One region of the Paeniglutamicibacter kerguelensis genome, then DNA from elsewhere that is predicted to be linked to it. Evidence: riboswitches for the same ligand, from Rfam matches in the RefSeq annotation. Region 1 holds a riboswitch; each other region holds the start of a gene.
What was found. A riboswitch is a leader RNA that binds a small molecule or an ion and turns the genes downstream of it on or off. The one in region 1 is predicted to bind S-adenosylmethionine.
Positions count from the first base shown of each region.

Region 1 (6,392 bases):
TTGCCGGCGCGGTCAACGGCTGCGTGAGCGTGGTCGTCGAGCAGGTCGCCAAGGAACTGGGCATTGAATTCACCGCCCTGGAAACCTACTCGATCGCCACCCAAGACACCCGCGGATTCGCCGGCACCGCCGACGTTTCCCCGTTCTTCCACTCCTACCGACTGGAGATCCACGTCGAAACGGCGCTGGACGATGCGAACACTCAACAAGAGTGGTCGGCCCAGGTCCACCGCCGCTGCCCGGCCATCAACCTGGTGCAGGCGGCCGGAGTCGACCTCGACATCAACTGGGTCTTCTCAAGCCAGGTTTCCCCTGACGCCGCCGACAACGCCGGCAACATTGCCTTGGGGTACACCCCGCGCACGTCCACCGCCAAGCCACTTGAAGGAGCCTCCGCATGAGCGCCGCAGGATACTGGACCGTCGGACTCGCCTTGTCCTATACGGTCCTGCTGATCGTTGGGGGACGGCTGTCCCAACGGCGCAGCGCCGTGGGCAAAACCAGCGGCTTCTTTGTCGGCGGTCGCACCTTCAGCCCGTGGACGGTTGCCTTCTGCATCACCGGGCTCTTCTCCGGTTCCTCCTACATCGCCATCATGGAGCTGAGCTACCGCACCGGCATTTCTGCACTCTGGTACGGCGTGGCGGAAACCGTACAGATCCTGCTCATCGCCCTGCTGCTGGTCAAGCCGCTGCGCGAGAAGCTGGTCGTGACGGTCACCGGAATCATCGGCGACCGGTTCGGGCGCCTTGCCAAGGGCATCGCTGGCGTCATCACAGCATTCACGTTCCCCATGTGGTCGGTGGCCACGACGATCGCATTTGCCTCGGCACTGACCGCCTTCACCGGGCTGAGCCTGCACCTGGCCGTCATCGTCACCGCCCTGCTGCTCCTGACCTTCCTCTGGAGCGGAGGCATGCGATCCGTTGCCTTCAACCAGACCATGAACTGCATCGTTTTCGTCGGCATGCTGGCGGTGGGCGCCTACGCGATCCTGGCGAAGCCGGGGCTCTCCGGACTGCAGGACTTCGCCGAATCGAACCCTCAGATGTTTGACCCGGGAAATGCCGGGATCTCGCTCATCGTCGCCTGGTTCGGCACCTTCATCGTCAACGTCCCGCTGGCACAGGCGGCATTCCAGATGACCATGTCCTGCCGTACCCCAGCGGACGGGCAGAAGGGCCTCTACACGGCGGCCGCATTCGGCATTCCGTTCATCATCATTGGCGCCCTCATCGGCACTTCGGCGGCGATCGTGGTCCCCTCGCAGAAGCTGGCCCTGGTCGCGATCCCGCACTACATCGAGCAGGTCCTGCCGGCCCCGCTGGTCGGAGTCTTCTTCCTGGGCGTCTGGGCATGCGCCATGGGCTGGGCCGGTCCGTGCCAGTTCTCTGGCTCCACGTCCCTGGGCCGCGATGTCGGTAGCGCCATCAACCCCAAGGCGACCGAGGCGCAATTGGTCCGATACACCCAGTGGTCGCTGGTGGGGTTGACTGCGCTGATGATCACCTTCAGTATCCTGCGCACCGAGCAGTCCGCCTGGTGGAACATCCTCGCCTGGACGCTGCGCAACGGTGCAACCCTCGCCCCGGTCCTTGCCGTCTTCTTCTGGCCGCTGGCGACCCGCGCCGCGGTGTACTCCTCGATGGTCGCCGGCTTCGGCGCGGGCATCGTGTGGAACCAGCTGGCGGGTTGGTCCGCCACGTCGTTCTTCCTCGGCACCCACCCGGTATGGGTCGGCATGCTCGTGAACGTGACGACCCTGGTCCTGGTCACCCTGGCGACCGCGCGTTGGCGCATGAGCACCGACCCGGTGCGGCTTCGCAGGGCGGTCAAGTTCGGCCTTGGCGCACTTGTGGCGCTTGCATTCTTGACGCTCAGTGCAGGATGGCTGGCGGGCTACGGACTGATTGCCATGGCCCTGTTCATCGTCGTCCTGTGCTCCGCCATGGCGGTGTTCTTCGGCACCGAATCCCGCGAAACGGCCCCGGACACCACCGAACCGGACACGGCCGCGGAGCCTTCGCCGGCCGAACGTACGCCCGAGCACGCAGCCTAGGCAGCGGCCGGTTCCTGCAAGAAACCATCCACCCATTACGAGCGGCCGAGAGACCTGGCTCTGTGACGCCGCAGCAACCACCCCGCGGGGACCGGTGCTACAGCCAGAATCAGTGGAGAAGAAAATGACTGTAACGCTTTCCCCCGCAACCCCCGGCCTGCTCAATCCCGATCTGCTCAACGAAAACGAGTGGACCGAGGACGAGCGCCTGGCCTTCTGGGACACCGCAGCCCGGCGCCTGAACTGGGCCGAGGAATGGCACACCATCCACAGCAACACCGGTGTTGACCGGGACGCCCGGCGCGGCCCCAAACTCCGGTGGTTCGACGGCGGCAAGCTCAACGCGGCCTACAACTGCGTGGACCGCCACGTCGAGGCCGGGCGAGGGGACAAGGTTGCCCTGCATTTCGAGGGCGAGCCGGGCGACACCGCGACGATCACCTACAAGGACCTGCAGGACCGGGTCTCGCAGGCGGCCAACGCCCTGGTTGCGCTGGGCATCGGCAAGGGCGACCGCGTGGTCATCTACCTGCCGGTCCTCGTCGAGACCGTCGTCATCACCCTGGCCTGCGCCCGCATCGGCGCCGTGCACTCGCTGGTCTTCGGCGGTTTCTCCTCCGAGGCGTTGCGGTTCCGGGTTGAGGACACCGGCGCCAAGCTGCTGGTCACCACCGACGGGCAGTTCCGCCGCGGCAAGGCGGTGCCCGTGAAGGGCAATGCAGACGCCGCGGTGTCCGGGGTGGACAGCATCGAGCACGTGCTGGTGCTGCGCCGCACCGGGTCCGGGATCGCCTGGACGGAGGGTCGGGACGTGTGGTGGCACGAGACCGTCGACACGGCGAGCACCGAGCACTCCCCCGAGGCCTTCGACGCGGAAACCCCGCTGTTCATCATGTACACCTCCGGCACCACCGGACAGCCCAAGGGCCTGGTCCACACCACCGGGGGCTACCTGACCCAGGCGTCCTGGAGCCACGAGTTCCTCTTCTCCCACCCGGACCCGGCGCAGCGCGACGCCGACGTCCACTGGTGCACCGCCGACCTGGCCTGGGTCACCGCGCACACCTATGAGATCTACGGGCCGCTGTCCAACGGCGCCACCCAGGTAATCTACGAGGGTGTCCCCAACGCACCGCATCCCGGGCGTCATTTCGAGATCATCGAGCGCTACGGGGTCACCAGCTACTACACGGCGCCCACGCTGGTGCGCTCGCTGATGGGCTGGTTCCCGGACGGCGTCCCGGCAGACTACGACCTCTCCTCCATCCGCTTGGCCGGAACCGTCGGCGAGGCCGTGAACCCGGAGGCCTGGCGCTGGCTGCGCAGCCAGGTCGGCCGCGACACCCCCGCCGGCATCCCGATGGTCGACACCTGGTGGCAGTCGGAAACCGGCTCGACGATCCTTTCCCCGCGCCAGGACGACACTGCGTTCAAGCCCGGTTGCGGCACCCGCGCGCTGCCCGGGGTTTCGGTCGACATCGTCGACGACGAGGCGCGGCGCGTGGAAAAGAACGTGCAGGGCTTCATCGTGCTGACCAAGACCGGCCCGTCGATGGCCCGCACCGTGTGGGGCAACCCGGAGCGCTACTACACTTCCTACTGGGAAAAGTACGCCGAGCAGGGCTGGTTCCTGGCCGGGGACGGCGCACGCTTCGACGACGACGGGGACATCTGGATCCTGGGGCGCACCGACGACGTGATCAACATTTCCGGGCACCGGCTTTCCACCATCGAGATCGAGTCCGCGCTTGTCACCCACCCGGCCGTGGTGGAGGCGGGGGTGTGCCCCACGGTCGACGCGAAAACCGGGCACGCGGCCACCGCCTTCGTGGTGCCCTTCGACAAGAGCATCGTGGGAACCTCGTTGCCCTACGAGGCGCTGGCCCGGCAGCAGGCCCTGCTTGCCGAGCTCCGCCACCACGTCGCCGTGCAGATCAGCCCGATCGCCAAGCCGCGCGACATCGTCTTTGTGCCCGATGTGCCCAAGACCCGCTCGGGCAAGATCATGCGCCGCCTGCTCACCCAGCTCTTCGAGGGAAGCGCGCTGGGTGACACCACCAGCCTGCAAAACGAACCGTGCATCGCGCAGATCAAGGAAATCTGCGAGGCCTAGCGCGCGGGGTTGGCTGGGACAAGGTTGGCTGGGACCGCAGGGAATCCAGCCAACCTTTCTCCTGCCGGGCAGCCCATAGGCATATACTGTCCTTACGACAGTATAGTGAGCACAAGGAGAACTGCCCATGCTTTTTGAAGACCAAGTTGCCCTGGTGACGGCGGCAGGTGCCGGAATCGGCAGGGCTATCGCCCTGCGCCTCGCGGCAGACGGTGCCGCTATCATCGTCTCGGACGTCAACGACGAGGCCGGCGCGGAAACCGTTGCGCTCATCGAGGCCGCAGGCGGACGCGCGGCGTACAAACATGCCAACGTCGCCGACGTGTCCGAGGTCGGATCCCTTGTCCCCTTCGCCCTGGAATCGTTCGGCCGGCTGGACCTGGCCGTCAACAATGCGGGCGTCGGGGCTATGCCCAAGCCGGTCCAGGACGTCGCCGTGGCCGAATGGGATCGCGTCATTAACGTGACACTGCGCGGCACCTTTCTGGCCTTGCAGTCCCAGGTTGCGCATTTCACCGCCCAGGGCAGCGGGTCGATCGTGAACATCGCCTCGCTGGCCGGGATCAGCGCCACCCCGCAGCTCACACCCTACGGCGCCGCCAAGCACGGGGTCGTTTCACTGACCCGTAGCGTTGCCAAGGAAAACGCCGCCCTGGGCATCCGTGTCAACGCCGTCGCTCCAGGCGCGATCGAAACCGCCGCTCTGGCCTCGCTCCCGGACGAAGCCAAGGCGGGTTACGCCGCAGAGATCCCGTTGAAGCGTCTGGGCCAGCCCGAGGAAATAGCCAACGCGACCGCATTCTTGCTTTCGGACCAGGCAAGTTTCATCACCGGTGTCGTATTGCCTGTCGATGGCGGGACCGAGGCCTAGGTCCATGGAAAACGCCTCAGAAAATTCCGCGCTCATCAACATGCTGCAAAGCATCATGTCCCAGTGGACATCTCCCGATTTCATGACGGCCGTCGCCGCCCGGGAGGGTATCCGCCTGGATCCCGCCTCGCTTGTCGCCGTGACCATCCTAGGTTCCCACGGGCCGCAGCGCCCATCTGTGCTGGCCACCCGCATGGTCACCGGGGCGTCAAATATCTCCAAGATCGCCGGGCGCCTGCAGGATGCTGGTCTGGTGGAAAAACTGGCGGATCCCAAGGATTCCAGGGCGTCACGGATTGCCCTGACCGTTGCCGGCACGGAGATTGCCGCCGCGTTGGTGCGTTCGGGAAATTCCCTGGCTTCCGATTTGGTCGGCGAATGGTCGGCCGGGGATCGCGACGACCTACTGCGCCTGCTGACCCGTTTTGAGGTCGAGACGAAGCGCATGGCCGCGGAATTCAGGCAAGATCACTCCTAGCGCGAAATGGTCACATAGGCCATGGCACCTTCATGGCTCACGGAGACGTTGCCTACGTTTGCCTCAACCGCCAGATCGTAGAGGTCGACGGCCGTGCGGATGCCGGCGATGTCGCCGTGGGCCTTGAGCAGCTTCAGGTAGGCGTTGGACCGGGCCGAACCGCGGATGAGCGAGGCCAGATGCAGCGACCCGTGGTCCTGGAGCTGGCTGCCCAATCCGGAAATCACAGCTCCCACGTCCGGGACCAGGTGCAGCAGGCCCAAACCCAAAATGGTTTCGTAGCGCCGCCCGTCGACAGGGGAAAGCATGTCCCGGCACTCAAGGGTGATGCGCCCGGGCACCTCCCCGCCGGCGGCCCGGCGAATTGACTCGCGGGCCACCTCAAGCATCGGCGCGCTCAGGTCCACCAGCGTCGTGGAGCGCCGGCCGGCAACATGCAAAAGCGCCGTGGCCCTGGCCGTCCCCACCGCCACCTCGAGCAGCGGGCCATCGCCCGCACCGAGGGCCCGCGCGGCGAAGGCAGCGTATTGGTCGGGGCGGGTCCCCCAGAAGACCCTGTTGTAGGTCGGGGAACCAAGCATGGCGTCATAGGCCTTGGCCCGGCGTGCATAGAACCCGGGGTCCCCAAAGAAGGTTTCGCTCATCCCACCATCGTGCGGCCGGGCGTGGAGGTTGCGCTAGTGCGTGGGGGCGGCGGCATGGCGCCGCAGCAAGGCGGTGTCGACCTCGAGCATCTGCCCGTTGCGCATGATGGGTGTCTTGCGTCCCGGAACCAGTGCGTCGAGGGTCAGCCTGATCAGGGTTCCATGGGCCACCACGACGATGCGCTTGCCCTCGTGACGCTCCAGCAGCTCGCAGAGTGCCCGGATGC
Region 1 covers NZ_JAGIOF010000004.1:343,949-350,340, forward strand. The annotation lists gene JOF47_RS20900 (OsmC family protein) at 1-401, shown strand, start outside; gene JOF47_RS20905 (sodium:solute symporter family protein) at 398-2,059, shown strand; SAM riboswitch class I at 2,089-2,190, shown strand; gene acs (acetate--CoA ligase) at 2,184-4,172, shown strand; gene JOF47_RS20915 (SDR family NAD(P)-dependent oxidoreductase) at 4,300-5,043, shown strand; gene JOF47_RS20920 (MarR family winged helix-turn-helix transcriptional regulator) at 5,048-5,521, shown strand; gene JOF47_RS20925 (class I SAM-dependent methyltransferase) at 5,518-6,165, opposite strand; gene JOF47_RS20930 (histidine phosphatase family protein) at 6,199-6,392, opposite strand, start outside.

Region 2 (8,760 bases), on a different contig from region 1:
GCCCTAGAGGGCTAGCCGACCTTGGATTCGGTGTGCTCCTCGACGTCCTCGGGACCGGAAAGGTCCATCTCGAGCAGCGGCACGACGCGCGACTTGGTGACATAGCGGTGGATGATCCACAGCCCCAGGAAGATCGGGATGCCGATGTAAGAGGAGAGAACCTCCATGCCGCGACCGGCCAGCACGGCCTCGTAGTTCTGCCCGGCGATCACCACGATCAGCACGGCAAAGGCCAGCAACGGACCGATGGGGAAGAACGACGCCTTGTATGGCAGATCGCTGACCTTGTTGCCCTGGGCCAGGAAGCCGCGCCGGAACCGGTAGTGCGAGAGCGCGATTCCGGCCCACACGATGAACCCGCACAGGCCCGAAACATTCAGCAACCAGGCATACGCAGCACCTTGCCCGACGATGGCGCTGAGGAACCCGAAGAGCCCCACGGCCGCCGTGGCCAGCAACGCATTGATGGGCACGCCACGCGAGTTGGTTCGGCCGAAGGCCTTCGGCGCCTTGCCGTCATGGGCCATTGCGTAAAGCATGCGAGTTGAGGCGTAGAGGCCGGAGTTGCCCGCCGAAAGAATGGCCGTCAGGATCACGGCGTTCATCAGGGCCGCGGCAAAGGCGATGCCCGCGCGCTCAAAGACCAGGGTGAAGGGCGAGGCCGCGATGTCCGCTTCGCCGGAGGCCAGCAGGCTCGGGTCGGTGAACGGAATCAGGCAGCCGATCACGAAGATGGCGCCGATGTAGAAGATCATGATGCGCCAGAACACGGAGCGGATGGCCTTGGGGACTTCCTTCCGCGGGTTCTTGGCCTCGCCCGCCGCAACGCCCACCAGTTCGGTGCCCTGGAAGGAGAACCCGGCGATCATGAAGACGGAAATGATCGATACCCAGCCGCCGTGGAACACGTCCTCGCGGTTCTGCCAGTTGCTCAGGCCCGGGGAACTGTCCCCGAGTATGCCGACGATCATCAGCACGCCGGCCACCAGGAACAGCACGACGGCAACGACCTTGATCAGGGAAAGCCAGAATTCGCTTTCACCGAAGGCCTTGGCCGAGAGTGCATTGACCCCCGTGAGCAGCACCAGGAATGCGCCGGCCCAGATCCATCCGGGGACTCCGGGGAACCAGAAGTCCATGATGATGCCGGCGGCCACGAGTTCGGCGGCCACTGTGATGGCCCAGTTGAACCAGTAGTTCCAGCCGATCGCGAACCCAAAGGACGGGGACACGAACCGGGTTGCATAGGTCTGGAACGAACCGGCGACGGGGATCTTCGCCGACATCTCACCGAGCGACTGCATCAGCAGGAACACCATCAGGCCGACCAGAGCGTAGGCAACGAGTGCTCCGCCGGGTCCTGCCTGTGAGATCGTGCCTCCGGAGGCGACGAACAGGCCGGTGCCGATGGCGCCGCCGATGGCGATCATCTGTAGGTGGCGGCTGCTTAGCCCGCGCTTTAGTTCATTGTCGGGTTTCCCGGTGTCGGTGCCGACCCGGGCCTCGCCCACGGTTCCACGTTGAACCGGCGATTCGTTTTCAATTGTCACGGAAGTTCTGCTCATGGGTGTCATGCAACACCACCGGAGGCAATTGAAGCGACTTTGCTCACAGGGAGGCGGCGCGGTCGAGCCGTTGCGCGAGAGGTGTCTGATTTGTCACACGCCGCGCATTCCCGGAGCGCTCCGGCTGCTTCCGGGGAATTTCGGGGGGGTGGACTATACAGAGAGTCACGCAAAGTTGCCAATCCGAAGGCGTGAGCCACAGATGGTCGAATGGATAACCTGGTTCTCGTTCGCTTCGAGGCACAGTGTTGCTTATGCATTGATGGCTTCCCGGCTGGTGGTCTATCTGGATCAAGACCATGCCACAGTCTTTGATCTGGGCCCGCTAGGCCCGGAAACGTCGGTCGGAGATACCGTCTGATTGCTCCGATTCGACGAAACGACACTGACTATTATGACGGGCGTACGTCACAAAATGAGAATCGGATGGTGCTGGAGCGCCTCGGCGGCGCCTCTGCTCTGGTGGCGCATCGGAAAGCATGTGTTATAAGGGGTGGTGTCCGAACATATGCGGCGCCGGCCGCACATGCGCAAGGAGGGGGCCACCCGCCTGATTGGCGGGTGGCCCCCTCGAGCGGACGCTGCCTACGTCTAGTCGGCGGTGATCAGTTCGACGGTGACCGGCGTGGGGTTCGCGATGATGTCGAAGACCGGGCAATGGTCGTCGACGGCTGCCTGCAGCTCCTCGTAGCGTTCGCGGGTTTCGGGGCCGGACAGTTTCACCTTGAGTCGGACGCCGCCGAAGCCCGGACGGACCGTTTCATCGATTCCGAAGAGCCCGCGCACATCGAGGTCTGCCTCCGCATCGATGTCCAGTGAATCGATCTTGAGCCCCAGCTGGTGTGCGTACAGGCGGTAAACGACCACCTGGCAGGAAATCAACGCTCCAAGCGCGTACTCGGCGGGGCTTGCCGCGGCGTCGTCCCCGGCCAGCCCGACGGGTTCGTCGACCAGGAAGCTGTGCTTGCCGGCGGTGACTTCGGTGGCCACCGAGCCGACAGCGATCCCGTTGGTCTTGAACGTCAACGAGGCGCTCGCGGTGTTTGCCGCGATGCGCTCGCCCCAGGCGTTTCCGGCCGCATTGAGCTTCTGGGCACGCAGGATGTCGGGGGTGGTTTCGAGCAGGGTTTCGGACATGGGAAATAGATCCTTCCGTGGTGGCGCGTGCCAATCACGACGCCATACTTACGCCGATCCGGTTGGACGGCGTCGAATCTTCACCTGGAGCACCCCGCTATGACGAAGGGGGTTGCCGTCCAACCGACCAGGGTCGTGAATGGTTGGAACTCGTGATTCTGTTGACAAGTGTGCCGGGGTCGCTGCGGGGGAGACAAGCAAATGCTTCACGCAGCGTCATGAAACGGGGAGGCTCCCGCATCCAAAACGGTAGCGCCGCCGCTTAGGCCCCGGAGACAAAAATGAAGGGGATGAGCAGCAAAAACGGAATCAATGTCAGGATCCACATGATGGTGCCGACCCAGCCCGTCACCTTGCCGACCGTCGCGGCGGTGTTCAGCTGCTCGGCCTCTTTCGCCTTCTTGATGGCAATGATGCCCAGGACGATACCGACCAGCGGGATCACCAGGGAGAGGATGCCGAGGATCATCGAGGTCTGCGCAAGCTGCTGGCCGCGCATTGGTTCCGGGTACTGTGTCATGTTTCCTCCAACGCGATAGCTGTGGTTGCCGGACTCCACATGGCGGAACATCCGGTCGACTTGAGCCTATCTGAGCCCAACTGCATACGGCGTAAGTTCCCATGTCGGCACCGGTGAAATGACCACAGGTGCACTTGTGGTTCCGAATGCGCCAACCGTGCTTCATGAAGATTCCGATCCTTGTCGGATACTTTGCCCACGGACGGCAAAGCCACGAGCGCCCGGCGGGCGATCACTCGAACCAGCTTCAAACCCGACCAGTGCAGCAATCGGAATCGGGGAAAACCGAAACCGTTCCGGGTGGCGATCGGGAATCAGGCAAGACACAAAAATGGCGGTCCACCCAAGATGAACTGGCCCCCGAAAGTTGGACTCGGTAAGCAAGAGTCTACGCAGCGAGTGCCTGGGCCCGATATTCCATCGGGCTCAGGCACTCGAGCGTTAACGAGATGCGCTCGGTGTTGTACCAGCGGATGTAGTCCTTCAGGTCGGTGGTGAACGCCTCGATGCCGGCGTGCTCGTGGTGGTGGAACATTTCTTCCTTCAGGTGCCCGAAGAAGTTCTCCATCACCGCGTTGTCCAGGCAGTTGCCCTTGCGCGACATGGACTGGGCCATCCCGGCGTCGCTGAGGAGCTTCTGCCAGCTGGAGTGCTGGTACTGGAATCCCTGGTCCGAGTGCACCATCGGGGCCTCGCCGGCGGCCAGGGTCTCGATGGCCCCGATGAGTGATTGGTTGGTGAAGGCGACGGTCGGCGACTCCGAAACCGAGTAGGAAACGATCGAACGGTCAAAGAGGTCCATGACGGGCGAGAGGTAGACCTTGCGGTCCGCGACCTTGAACTCGGTCACGTCGGTCACCCACTTCAGGTTCGGCGCCGCGGTGTCGAACTCGCGCTTGAGCTTGTTCTCGGCGATCTTGCCGACCTGGCCCTTGTAGGAGGAGTAGCGGCGGCGGCTGCGGACCTTGCAGGCCAGATTCTCCTGGCGCATCAGTTTCAGCACGGTCTTGCGGGCCACGTGCCGTCCGTCGCGGGCCAGGGTGGCGTGGATGCGCCGGTGCCCGTAGCGGCCCTTGGCCTCGGTGAAGATCTCGTGGATCCGGGTGCGGAGGTCCGCGTGCCGGTCATGGGTCTTGAGTGCTGCCTGGCGGTGGAAGAACGTGGAACGGGGCAGCCCTGCCGCGGCCAGGAGCAGGGGCAGGGGGTGGGATGCCTTGAGGGCGATCACCGCGCTGATCTTCAGCGCGGTGGGTGGTTCCTCAAGGCCCGCACTTTTTTTAGGTAGGCGTTCTCGGCCTGCAGGCGCTGGTTCTCGCGGCGCAGCTTCTCGAGCTCTGTGAGTTCGGTCGGCTCGGGACTGGATGCCGCCCTCGGTCGGCCCTTGGGCTTGGGGCGCAGTCCGTCCTCGCCCTGTTCCCGGTATATTTTCGCCCAGTTGCGGACCTGGGCCGGGGAATTCAGCTGGTGCTTGAGGGCAAGGTCCATCGCGGTCGCCTCGCCGGAGAGGTACCGGCGGACGAGCTCGAGCTTGAACTCGAAGGAATACACCTGCTTGGTCGGTTTGCCTTCCAACGCTGCCCTACCCCAAATCCTGAAACGTTCCCCGAGCTTCTCAACGGCACCGGCGCTGACTCCAAGTCTTGAGGATACCGCGACATGCCCGAATCCTTCCTCGAAGAGATCGACGGCGGCCAGCCGTTGCTCGGCGGTCAATGAACTATGTGGATACATGAAAAACTCCCCGGAAGTATGGAACTGAATTATTCAGTCCAACTTCCGGGGAGCAGTTCAAGACTTGAATCCTGAACTGGGCCGCCATTTCCATGGTTCTGCGACGGATTACGACTGGGACGCGGCGACGCTCATGACCACGAGGAGCACGATCCAGAGGATGCTCAGGATGCCGAAAATCGTACCGATCCAGCCGGTCACCTTGCCGACGGTTGCCGCGGTGTGCAGCTGTTCGGCCTGCTTGGCCTTTGAAATGGCGATCGGGCCAAGAATGATCCCGACTACGAAGAGCGAAAGAATGCCCAGGATCATCGAGGTCTGGGCAAGCTGGGCGCCGCGCATCTGCTCGGGGCTGTTTTGGATGTACATGGGCGCTCCCTGGTTCGGAGCAGAACCATTGAACTGCGGCTGGTTGTCGGCCGGCTGAGTCATTTTTCCTCCGCGAAAAAGATGATGATGCAAGTGAGTGATCGCTAAGGTGCTTCCTTAGGTGTTGAGCGTACCGGGGTTTGGCCATGAAATGGCGAAAAGCACCGCCGTGCGTTCTAACGAAATGATCACATATGCCAATGGCGACGCGATGAACAAATGGCAAACCACGGAAGCGCCGAGGGCCCTGCCAGCGGGTTGATTCTCGACGGGGGGTGTCTCGTTGGGGTCTGACCGATCGGGTGCCGCCGACGTCTAGCCCTCGTGCTGGTCCGACTCAGAGTCGTTGAGCCGTGCCAGCAAGTCCGCAAAACGCCGGATCTCGGAGGGGTCCCAGTTTGCCAACCTTTCGCGCATCAGGCTCCGGGCCCGTGCCCCGGATGCGTTCCAGGCTTCCCGAGCCGTATCCGTGATGCTGACCAGCATGGCACGCCCATCGCTGGGGTCCGGTTCCCTGGTCACCAAGCCCTGGCTCTGCAGTTGCTTGATGGTCCGGCTCATGGTGGCCTTGTCCACATGCAGCTCCGACGCCAGGACTATTTGCTGCTGTGCCTGTTGCCTGACCAAAATCGACAGCACCCTGTAGCCCAGCGGCTGCAGCTCCGGGTGGATTTCCAGCGCACGCTTGCGGATCGCGGTACGGGCCTTGACGGCCATGATCGAAAATTGCTTCTCGACCTCTTGCATCAATGGCTCCAGCACCTGCGGATCGGCGGGCTGATCGACGTCGGGGGTTCGCCCGGAGCTAGGAGTTTCCATGGACACCATATTAGTGCGTTTCACGGGGAACGCCGGGCGGAAAGCGGGTCATCCCCTTCCTGGAATCCCATTCCGGCCTGCGGCAAGCCGGTGAACGACGACGGCCCCGCACCTTCCCGGTCAAGGGGAAGATGCGGGGCCGTCGGCCAACGAATCCGAGGCTAGCCTTCCTGCCTCAGCACGTCGCTGACATTGAGCCTTCCGAGCAGAACGGAGAAGCGCTTGATTTCAGACGGTTCCCAGGTGGAAAGCCGTTCGATCAGCATCGCTCGCGACCGCGAACCCGCGGCGGCGAAACCTGCCCGCGCGGACTCGGTGATACTCACGAGCATGGCCCGGCCATCGGCTGGATCGGGAACCCGGTTGACCAATCCCTGGCACTCCAGCTGTTTGATGGTCCGGCTCATGGTTGCCTTGTCCACCTCAAGTTCCTCGGCCAAGACGACCTGCTGCTGGGCTTGTTCGCGCACCAGGATCGAAAGGACCTTGAAACCCAAGGGCTGCAGGTCCGGATGGATGGACGTTGCCCGTTTGCGGATAGCCATGCGGGCCCTGATCACCATGGTTGAGAATTCCTTTTCAACCTCTTGGATCAGGGCACCGAGATCCGGATCATCGCTCAGCGGCTCTTGGGAGGGAGCCGCGTGGGGGAAGCAAGCCGGCTGGGCGTCCATCTCAGCGGCCGGGTGCCGATTCGAGCTCGTCCGCGGGCAGCGTGGTTTCCGCGGTCGCGCCGGCAGCGGAGCCGCCTGCTGCCGGGAGCTCTCCAGGCCCGCTGCCAACCGTTGCGGCTGCCTCCTCGACCTTGCTGCGTTCGGTGCGCGTCATCCTGCTCAAGGGCAGGTTCGGCAGGAACGCCACGGCGAGGATGGTCAGGAAGCCCAGCGGTGCGGCGATGGCGAAGACCTGTGCCACGGCATCACCGTAGACGGACTCGATGATCTGCCGGATCGACTCGGGCAGCTGGTTCATGGCGGGCATGGTGCCCGAAGCCAGCGCCTGGCCAACGTCCTTGCCGGCCGCGCCCAATTGCGCCAGCGCGGCACCCATCTCTTCCTTGCGCTCGGCAAGCATTTCGGGGATGCGCAGGGCCAGGATCGACCCCAGGGCGGCAACGCCGACGGTTCCGCCCAGGGAGCGGAAGAACGTCACGGCGGAGCTGGCAACGCCGAGTTCCTTCTGCGGAACCGCGTTCTGCACCACCAGCACCATGTTCTGCATGACCATGCCGACACCCGAACCGAGCAGGAACATGTAGGCGGAAAGCAACAGGTAGTTCGTGTCGTAGTGGATGGTTCCCAGGGCGAACAAGCCGATGGTCTGCATGATGGAACCTGCGACCACGAAGGCCTTCCACTTGCCGAATCGAGAAATCATGGCTCCGGCAATGGTGGAGATGACCAGGACGCCGGCCATCATCGGCAGGGTCATCAACCCGGCGCTGGTCGCCGTGGCGCCGCGGGCCATGATCATGTACTGCGAGAGGAACACCGAGGTGCCGAACATCGTCACGCCGACCGAGAGGGAGGCGATGACGGCCAGGGTGAACGTGGCGTTCTTGAACAGGCCGAGGTTGATCAGCGGCTCGGAGGCGCGGATTTCAACGACCACGAAGGCGATCAGTGCGAGGACCGCACCGCCAACCATCCATGCGGTGGTGGGGGAGGCCCACTCGAAGTTCGTGCCGGCCATTGAAACCCAGATCAGCAACAGCGAAACGCCTGCGGAAAGCAGGATGATGCCGAAGTAGTCGATCTTGACCTTGCGCTTGGCAAGCTCCGGCAGGTGCAGGGTGCGCTGGATCAGCCAGATGGCCACGACGGCGATCGGCAGGGCCACGAAGAAGTTCCAGCGCCAGTTGATGGTGTCGGTGATGAATCCGCCGATCAGCGGTCCGGCCACGGTTCCCACGGCCATGATGGCGCCGAAGAGGCCCATGTACTTGCCGCGCTCGCGCGGGGAGATGATGTCTGCCATGACAACCTGGCTCAGCGCGGCCATGCCGCCGCCGCCCAGGCCTTGGAGCACGCGCATCGTGATGAGCATGTTGGTGTCCTGCGAGAAGCCGGCGATGGCCGAGGCGATCACGAAGATCGCGAGGGACAGCTGCAGCAACAGCTTGCGGTCGACGAGGTCGGCAAGCTTGCCCCAGATCGGGGTGGAAATGGTGGTTGCGAGCAAGGTCGCGGTGACCACCCAGGTGTAGGAGGTCTGGCTGCCGCCGAGGTCCGAGACGATGATCGGAAGCGAGCTGGCAACGACGGTGCCCGCGAGGATGGACACGAACATGCCCATCAGCAGGCCCGTCAGGGACTGCATGACCTGGCGGTGCGACATTTTTGCCGGTTCGCCGGGGTGAAGCGTTTGGGTGGTTGACACAGAGGAGTCCTCAAATGAGCCGCGAATGGTTGATTTGAGTCAACTATAAAATTATTAGTTGCTTGTTGTCAACTAATTGCCGGAGGGCGTGACCGAGCGCACCGTGGCGGATTTGGGGCAAACAACGGGCGCGGCCCTTTCGCTGTGCCCATGTCGCAGGGCAGAATGGCAATTTGCTAGACCTCGACGAGTCAGGAGAACAGCATGGCCACAATCCTCAATCCCTACATCAGCTTCCGC
Region 2 covers NZ_JAGIOF010000001.1:3,359,620-3,368,379, reverse strand. The annotation lists gene JOF47_RS15355 (amino acid permease) at 12-1,565, opposite strand; gene JOF47_RS15350 (OsmC family protein) at 2,157-2,702, opposite strand; SAM riboswitch class IV at 2,742-2,860, opposite strand; gene JOF47_RS15345 (DUF4190 domain-containing protein) at 2,965-3,222, opposite strand; gene JOF47_RS15340 (IS3 family transposase) at 3,611-4,450, opposite strand; gene JOF47_RS21990 (helix-turn-helix domain-containing protein) at 4,462-4,953, opposite strand; gene JOF47_RS15335 (DUF4190 domain-containing protein) at 5,062-5,385, opposite strand; gene JOF47_RS15330 (MarR family winged helix-turn-helix transcriptional regulator) at 5,638-6,141, opposite strand; gene JOF47_RS15325 (MarR family winged helix-turn-helix transcriptional regulator) at 6,303-6,704, opposite strand; gene JOF47_RS15320 (MDR family MFS transporter) at 6,817-8,478, opposite strand; gene JOF47_RS15315 (VOC family protein) at 8,725-8,760, shown strand, end outside.
Region 2: another riboswitch for S-adenosylmethionine. It lies ahead of JOF47_RS15350 (OsmC family protein); the one in region 1 lies ahead of acs (acetate--CoA ligase).

Region 3 (8,760 bases), on a different contig from region 1:
TTCCGGCCGGAATCGGATCGCCCGCCGCCAGGTCAAGGCCCGGGTACTTGTTCAGTTGGTCGAGCTGGAGCTGCAGGGTCAGCCCCATGCGGTCTCCCTCGATTTCGACCAGCATGCCGGTGGTGCCGACGGGGTGGGCCTGGGCCGCGGCGGCGGGGACGAACAGGAGGAGGAAGGCGATGAAAATCATCACGAGGCGGCGCATGGAGCTCCATTGATTGGTCGAGATCGGTAAACACACATTGAGTCATGAAGCCATGAATGACTCGGGAAGGCCGGGTGAGGCGCAGGGGGACACGAGGTTAACGGTTGGATCGCCGGGCCGCGCTCGCCGGAGGGCGCCATCACGGGTTTCCGGAATCCGGCCGGATCGCGCCCCCGCGACCGTGAATCGGTAAACCTTGCCCGCGTCATAAAGGTGTTCGCGAGTGGTGATCCTATACATCCGATGTTTGTCGTGTAAAAATGGCACGTCGGGGCGATTGTTCTTGGGGATGCCTCACATTTAGGAGCTAAACAACCGATCAATGAAGCATTGGAGATTGTCAATGGTCTACGCATCACCCAGTCGACGCCAGGTCCTCAAGATTGGCGGGCTGCTGGCGCTCACCCCGCTCGTCACCCAAATCATCGCCCAGTCGGCCAATGCCTCCCCGGCCCTGGCTCCGGCCGTCGGGCTGCTGAATCACCCGGTGCTTTCCAACCACACCCTCTGGTACCAGCGTCCCGCCACCGACTGGCAATCCGGCGCCCTGCCCGTCGGCAACGGCCGCCTCGGCGCCATGTTCTTCGGCGACCCGGACCGCGAGCGCATCCAGTTCAACGAACAGAGCCTCTGGGGCGGGCTGAACGACTACGACAACGCCCTCGCAGGTCAGCCGGATGGTGCCTACGACACGAGCGTGACCGGGTTCGGCTCCTACCGGAACTTTGGCGACGTGGTGGTGACCTTTGCCGAGCAGGCCGTGGTGACGTCTCCCGGCGGCCCGTACAACAACTCGTCCTCCGAAACCGTGGCCGCCACGATCGACGGCAACAGCGGCACGAAGTGGTGCATCGACGGCCCGCCCGCCAAGGTGCAATGGCTGGTCAAGCTGCCCGGCCCGGTGAACGTTGCCCAGTACACGCTCACCAGCGCCAACGACGTTCCGGCCCGTGACCCCCGCAACTGGACCCTGTCCGGCTCGAACGACGGCGATTCCTGGACGGTCATCGACACCAAGGCCCTGCCCGGCCCGTTCGAGGGCCGCCGCCAGGCCAAGGACTTCGCTGTCGCCAACCCCGGCTCCTTCAGCCAGTACCGTTTCGACTTCACCCCGGTCCCGGGAGTCAGCCACTTCCAGGTCTCCGAGATCGCCCTGGCCGGCGTCTCCTTCGGCGGCGGCGCCAAGATGTATGTCTCTTCGCCCACCGGGCAGGCCGACGGCGAAGGCCCCGGCTCCGACATCCTGCGCACCCTTGACGGCGGGGCATCCACCGCGTGGATGGTCGCCAAGCCGGGCGCGGAGGTCATCTGGCAGGCGGAACTGGCCAGCGCGGTCATGCTCAACGCATACTCGCTGACCTCTGCGGCCGATGCGCCCGCGGCAGATCCGCGGGAATGGACGCTGGAAGGTTCCACGGACGGCCGGACCTGGGCCGTGTTGGACACCCAGTCGCCCGGAGCTCCGTTTGCCTCCCGCGGCCTGGAGAAGACGTTCACGATCGCCGGCGGCAGGAGCTTCAACTCGTACCGGCTCACGCTGCGCGGCGAGGCCGGGGTGGACCGGCTCCAGCTTGCCGGGGTCTCGCTTTCGGGGCCGTCGTTCAATTCGCGCAAGTCCTCCGCCGTGGCCGAGTACAAGCGTGCCCTTGACCCAAGTGTCGGAATCCACGTGACCCAGTTCGGCACCACGGGCGACCGCGTGCAGCGCGAGGCATTCGCCAGCCGGGACTCCGACGTCATCGTGCTGCGTTACGAGACGGACCGGGCGCAGGGGCTCAACGCGGGCATTGCGCTGACGTCCGCCCAGACCGGGGCACCGACCTCCGCCGTCGCCGATGCCCGCTCGCTGTCCTTCTCCGGCGAGATGGCCAACAAGCTCAAGTTCGCGGCAACGCTTGCTATCACCGAAACCGACGGAACCGTCAGTGCCGCAGGCGATTCGCTGAAGATCGGAGGGGCACGGAGCATGACGGTGGTCCTGGATGCACGCACCAACTACAAGCTCGACGCCAAGGCCGGCTGGCGCGGCGCCGACGCGGCCGCCACCGTGGCCCGCAACATCGCGAAGGTGTCCACCCTCCGCTACGAGGACATGCGCGCGGCGCACCAGACGGACATCGAAAGCATCATGGGAAGGGTCAGCGTCGACTGGGGGACATCGAAGTCCGCGGTGTCGGGCATTGCCACGAACCTCCGCCTCGGCGCCTACTCCGCGGGCACGGACGACCCGAGCCTGGAACAGACGATGTTCGCCTTCGGCCGCTACCTGCTGCTGAGTTCGTCGCGACCCGGCGGCCTGCCTGCCAACCTGCAGGGCCTGTGGAACGACAGCAACTCCCCGGCGTGGGCCTCGGATTACCACACCAACATCAACGTGCAGATGAACTACTGGGGAGCCGAGACCGCCAACCTCAGCGAAAGCCACGAGCCCCTCATCGAGTTCATCCGGCAGGTTGCCGTGCCAAGCCGCGTCGCGACCCGCAACGCGTTCGGCAAGGACACCCGCGGCTGGACCGCGCGCACCAGCCAGAGCATCTTCGGCGGCAACTCCTGGGAGTGGAACACCGTGGCCAGCGCCTGGTACGGGCAGCACATCTACGAGCACTGGGCCTTCAGCCAAGACAAGGCCTACCTGCGCGACACCGCGCTGCCGATGCTCAAGGAAATCTGCGAGTTCTGGGAGGACCGGCTCGTCGAGGACGAGAACGGCAAGCTGGTGGCCCCGGACGGCTGGTCGCCCGAGCACGGCCCGCGCGAGGACGGCGTCATGTACGACCAGCAGATCATCTGGGACCTGTTCCAGAACTACCTGGACTGCGAAGCCGCCCTGGAGTTCGACCCGGTGTTCCGCGACAAGGTCGCCGGCATGCAGGAGCGGCTTGCGCCCAACAAGATCGGCAGCTGGGGCCAGCTGCAGGAATGGCAGACGGACAGGGACAACCCCAAGGACATCCACCGGCACACCTCGCACCTCTTCGCGGTGTACCCGGGGCGCCAGATCACCCTGGAGGACACCCCGGAACTGGCCGCGGCCGCACTGGTGTCGCTGAAGGCCCGCTGCGGCGAGGTCGCGGGCGTGCCCTTCACCGAGGCCACGGTCTCGGGCGACAGCCGCAGGTCATGGACTTGGCCGTGGCGCGTGGCGATGTTTGCCCGGCTGGGGGAGGCCGACCACGCCAGGCTGATGCTGCGCGGCCTGCTGCGCTTCAACACCCTGTCGAACCTGTTCTGCAACCACCCGCCGTTCCAGATGGACGGAAACTTCGGCATCACCGGGGCCGTGGCGGAGATGCTCATCCAGAGCCACGGCGAGAAGATCCACGTGCTGCCGGCCCTGCCCTCGGCCTGGCCCGACGGTTCCTTCACTGGCCTGCGGGCACGCGGCGGCTACGAGGTCAACGCAACGTGGAAGGACGGCAAGGTCACCGAGGTCTCGGTGATCGGCGACCGGGCCCCGAACCAGGGCAACATCACGATGCTGATCAACGGAAAGGACTGCAAGGTCAAACCGAGCATGCGCGGCCACAAGCCCAAGCCGTTCCGCCCGTAATTCCAGTGACCGAAGCCCGGCGCTCCTCCGTCATTTCGGCGGGGGAGCGCCGGGCTTCCCACGTGGGGTTTCGGAATACGCCCCGCGTCGGAACGCCCGCATAAGACGTCTGTTAACTTGGGACCAACCCGGCCGCCCAGCCGGACAGTGTACCGTGAGCCCTAGGGGAACCGCGGGTTCCCAACATAAAAAGGGCGTATATCGTGGCCACTGCTAATGAACTTTCATTGGGTCTTATCGCAACTTCGCACAAGGTGGATGAACAGCGCTTGCCGATCCACCCGGCACATTTTGAACGAATCGATGAGCATCTCCGCAGCCGAATCATGATTGAATCCGGCTACGGGAAGTCCTTCGGATTCGACGACGAGCAGCTGGTGCCGTTTGTCGGGAAGATCGGCTCGCGCAGCGAGGTCTTCGCTCAATCGGACATCCTCTTGCTGCCGAAGCCGCAGGTGGCGGATCTGGAGGAAATGCGCGACGGGCAAACCCTCTGGGGCTGGCCGCACTGCGTCCAGGACAGGGCGATCACGCAGCTGGCCATCGACAAGAAACTCACGCTGATCGCCTTCGAGGCGATGAACCACTGGGGCACCGACGGCAGTTTCGGGCTGCACGTCTTCCACAAGAACAACGAGCTTGCCGGCTACGCATCGGTCATCCACGCGCTCCAACTCTGTGGCTCCACCGGAGACTACGGCCGGAAGCTCACCGCGGTCGTCATCGGCTTCGGCGCCACGGCCCGTGGCGCTGTGACGGCGTTGCGCGCCCACGGCATACATGACATACGGGTCCTGACCAACCGCTCCGTCGCCGCAGTTGCCTCACCCATCCACTCGGTGCAGATGGTGCAGTTCGAACACGACGGGGGCCCGCACCTCAGCGAGGTCATCACGGACGAAGGACGGGTGCCGCTGGCTCCGTTCCTTGCCGAAAGCGACGTGGTGGTGAACTGCACGCTCCAGGACCCCAACGCCCCGCTCATGTACCTGCGCACCGGGGAGCTGGCTGCTTTCTCCCCGGGCAGCATCATTGTCGACGTCTCCTGCGACGAGGGCATGGGTTTCGAATGGGCCAAGCCGACGAGGTTTGCCGACCCCATGTTCACCGTGGGAAAGAACATCAACTACTACGCGGTCGACCACAGCCCGTCCTACTTGTGGAACTCGGCAAGCTGGGAAATCAGCGAAGCATTGTTGCCGTTCGTCGAAGACGTGCTGGGCGGCCCCGGCGCATGGCAGGCAAACAACACGGTGGCCAAGGCTATCGAGATCTTCGACGGCGTCATCCAGAACCCCGCGATCCTCGAGTTCCAGCACCGGGCAAAGGCCTACCCGCACCTTGGTGTTGCCGGCTAGCCGAATGAACATGTGGAAGCCGCCGCACGCTGGTGCATGCGGCGGCTTCCACAAATGACTCGGATGGCGGGATCAGGCGATGATCTCGGCACCCTTCCACAGGCGCTTGGTGGCCAGTGCGGCGCCGGCACCCAGCGCTTCGAGCTTGGCCATGGCGATCTGCGGGTGGACGCGGCCGCCCAGGCCGCAGTCGGTGGACGCGATCACGTTCTCGCGGCCGACCAGGTTCGCGAAGCGCTCGATGCGGTCGGCGACCAGCTCCGGGTGCTCGACCACGTTCGTGGCGTGCGAGACGACGCCGGGTATCAGGATCTTTCCCTCGGGCAGCGCGCGGTCCTCCCAGATGCGCCATTCGTGCTCGTGGCGCACGTTGCCGGCCTCGAAAGAGACCATGCCGGCGTTGATGCGCAGCACCGGGTCGAGGATGTCGGCGAATGGGATGTCCGTGGTGTGCGGGCCGTGCCAGGAACCCCAGCACACGTGCAGCCGGATCCGCTCGGCCGGGAGCCCGCGCAGCGCGTGGTTGGTTGCCTCCACGCGCAGCTCGAGGAACTTCAGGTAGTCCTCGAGGCTCGGCTCCGGGTTGACCTGGTCCCAGGACTCGGCCAACGACGGGTCGTCGATCTGCAGGACCAGCCCGGCATCGAGGATCGCCTTGTACTCCTCGCGCATGGCATCCGCGGCGGCAAAGAGGTATTCCTCGTCGCTGGTGTAGAAGTCGTTGGCCAACCGCGCGCAGGAAGCGGGGGAAAGCGCCGCGAGGAAGCCCTCCTCGGTGCCCGTCGCCGCCATGGCGGTTTTCAGGTTCTTGATGTCCGATGCCACCAGGTCGTGCCCGGTGTAGGTCAGCGGTGCGACGACCTTTGGCTGCGTGGTGGCCTTGCGGTGGGCCAGGATGCCGGAGGTCGGATCCGCGTACGCCTCGGCGAAGGCCTCTCGATCGCGGCGGTCCGGGAACGAGGTGAGCACAACGTTGCCGGGGGTGGAGCGCTTGACCGCGGTCTCGGCCCAGCGGTCGACGGTGGTTTCCTCCAGCCCGCCGAGGCGGGCGAAGGAATAGTTCCACCAGGCGCCGAAATCGACGGCGGAGGACATGGTGTGCCCGAATTCGCCGTCGTTGGGGATGTCGATGCCCAGCTTGCGCTGCTTGGCGACGATGCCGGTGACCGATGCCTCGAGGAGTTCGTGGAATTCGGGGGTGATTCCGCCGCGTTGCTTGGCCTCGTTGGCGGCCAGCAGCTCATCGGTTCGCGGCAACGAGCCGGCGTGGGTGGTACGGATATGGCTGTTGTTGGAGGACATGGGTGATTGCCTACTTTCCATCGAACCTGGCAGTAGCACCGTTACCGTTTCAGAAGCCTCGTCGGCGGGTTAGGTTGCTGCGGCTTCATCGATCCAGGTCTCTCGGCCGCTCCGGATGGTTACGTATCAATACCTATCACGGAACTGTTTTCTGCCGTCCTTCGGCGCATTAGTGTGACGTGGGCCAAGCCTTGATCCACGGACGTGCCTTCGGCCCCGTGCCCGAACCTCGCCGGAAGCTAGTTGCCGGGGCGGGGGAGGAACCGGTATCGATGCTCTTGCCCGCCTTCTGCCAGGCGGTGACGGACACGGTTCCCCCGTCGATGATGTCCAGGTCGACCGTCGCCTTCTGGCGCAGGGTTCCCGCGTACGGGGCCAACAACATGCTGCCCACGCGGGTATCGCCCGCAGCCGCCATCGCATTCCATCCCATGAAAGCTTCTGCGCTCTCCCCTGGGGCGAGCATGACCCGGGTGATGCCCGGGTCGTCGGTCATGAACGAGCCGCCGTGGACCACCAGGACATCGATCACCCACCCGTCGACGTTGTCGAAAGAGACATCGGGGTAGGACTCCAGCACGCAGGGTTTTGACCCGTTGTTGGTCAAGCTGAATCCCATGCCGCGGTGGCCGGTCGCGGCATCGGGTTCCGATAGGGAAATGGTGGCGTCCTTGCCGTCGCACCAGTTTTTTCCAGCGGGCTGCGTGGCATATGACACGCTTGGCGAACCAATGGGATCAGGTTCCGGGGAAGCAGGCGGGGCGACTGTCGGCGGTTCGACGGCGCCCTGGGCCGTGGTTTCCCGTTGGGCCTGTGGGATGGCGATAACCAAGGCGCCGGCCGCGAGCACGGCCGGAACTGCGACAAGAAGTCTCGGCACGCTGAACGAGGTACGTTGCCGGCTACCGGGTTGCCGTTGTTTGGCGATGAAGGCACCGGCCAACACCGGAACCCACCCCCAGAAGATTCCCCAGTATCCTGCCGACAACAGATCCGATTCCACGCCCTGGAAAAGCCACGCCAGACGTGGCGGCGGCCAAGTCGCAATGATTTCCCCTGCTGACGAAAGCACTGTCGTGGCGAAGGAGGCAATGACAACGCACATCCACGTCGCGAAGAACCTGAGTCGCCGTTGCGCGGGATTCAGGGCATCCAGCGGGCCGATGAACAACAAGGCGCCGGCCGTGAAGAGCATCAGCGTGAGCGTCGAAAGCACGGGAATGAATACGGGCCAGATGTCCGCTGTGCGCCACGTGGCAAGCGCTATCGTCTCCGGGAACAGCAGCTGCACGAAGGGCACCGGGAGGAACGTTGGGCGTGTAATCAGCCAGCCATTGAGCAAGCCGCTCAGTAGCCAGCCAAGCCCCGCGAATCCAGCGATCCACGCGCTGCCGGCAGTCAGGCCTTTGTAGTTGCTCATGCTGGAAAGCCTAACTGACCTGCAAATGTCCTTGGATTCGGGACCTTTTCGGGGTGATGGAATTGCTGGACCTGCATAATGGAGCCCACGGGGGTACATCCTGTCCCGCGCACCGATTCAGTTCGAGGAGTACATTTTGAGCACGCTCTTTTCGGAGAGTTTCCTTGACCGCCCCCGGCGTGAGCTCAGCCCCGGCGCCGTTTGGGTACCCGACTGGCTCACCCTGGCTGAACAACGCTGGCTTGTGGATAGGTTCCATGAGTGGGGGCGGGGGCCCGTGCCGCCACGCGCCGCCAAGATAGGGTCAGGTGAAATGTCGGTCCAGACGGTATGCCTGGGCTGGCATTGGCAGCCGTACGCCTATTCCCGTGAAGCAACCGACGTCAACGGCAACCGGGTGCTCGAGTTCCCCGATTGGATGGTCAGGCTGGGTCGCAAAGCGATCCTTGAAGCGACAAATGACCCCTTGGCCGCGGCGAACTACACGCCCGACACAGCCTTGGTGAACTACTACTCGGATGATTCCAAAATGGGAATGCACCAAGACCGGGACGAGCAGTCGACCCAGCCGGTGGTCTCGATCTCCATCGGGGACACCTGCCAATTCAGATTCGGCAACACCCTCAACCGAAACAAGCCATACGAAGACATCGCGTTGGCGTCAGGGGACCTGTTTGTCTTCGGAGGTCCGGCGCGACTGGCCTACCACGGAGTCACAAAGATCCTGCCAGGCACCGCGCCCGCGGAATGCGGCCTGGCTTCGGGCCGGATCAACATCACCATGCGGGTGACCGGGTTGGACGGTTGATCTCAGGAGTCCGGAAGGTTCACGGTGGCCCGCACGGCAAGGTGGTCGCTTTCCCCGGCGGGGACCACGGTGTTCGAGGTGACGTCGAGCCCCCGCTGAAGTACATGGTCCAAACGC
Region 3 covers NZ_JAGIOF010000001.1:3,241,032-3,249,791, reverse strand. The annotation lists gene JOF47_RS14830 (HupE/UreJ family protein) at 1-205, opposite strand, end outside; gene JOF47_RS14825 (glycosyl hydrolase family 95 catalytic domain-containing protein) at 549-3,755, shown strand; gene JOF47_RS14820 (N(5)-(carboxyethyl)ornithine synthase) at 3,956-5,113, shown strand; gene JOF47_RS14815 (cobalamin-independent methionine synthase II family protein) at 5,186-6,415, opposite strand; SAM riboswitch class I at 6,430-6,537, opposite strand; gene JOF47_RS14810 (DUF4232 domain-containing protein) at 6,585-7,835, opposite strand; gene JOF47_RS14805 (alpha-ketoglutarate-dependent dioxygenase AlkB family protein) at 7,972-8,643, shown strand; gene JOF47_RS14800 (endonuclease/exonuclease/phosphatase family protein) at 8,646-8,760, opposite strand, start outside.
Region 3: another riboswitch for S-adenosylmethionine. It lies ahead of JOF47_RS14815 (cobalamin-independent methionine synthase II family protein); the one in region 1 lies ahead of acs (acetate--CoA ligase).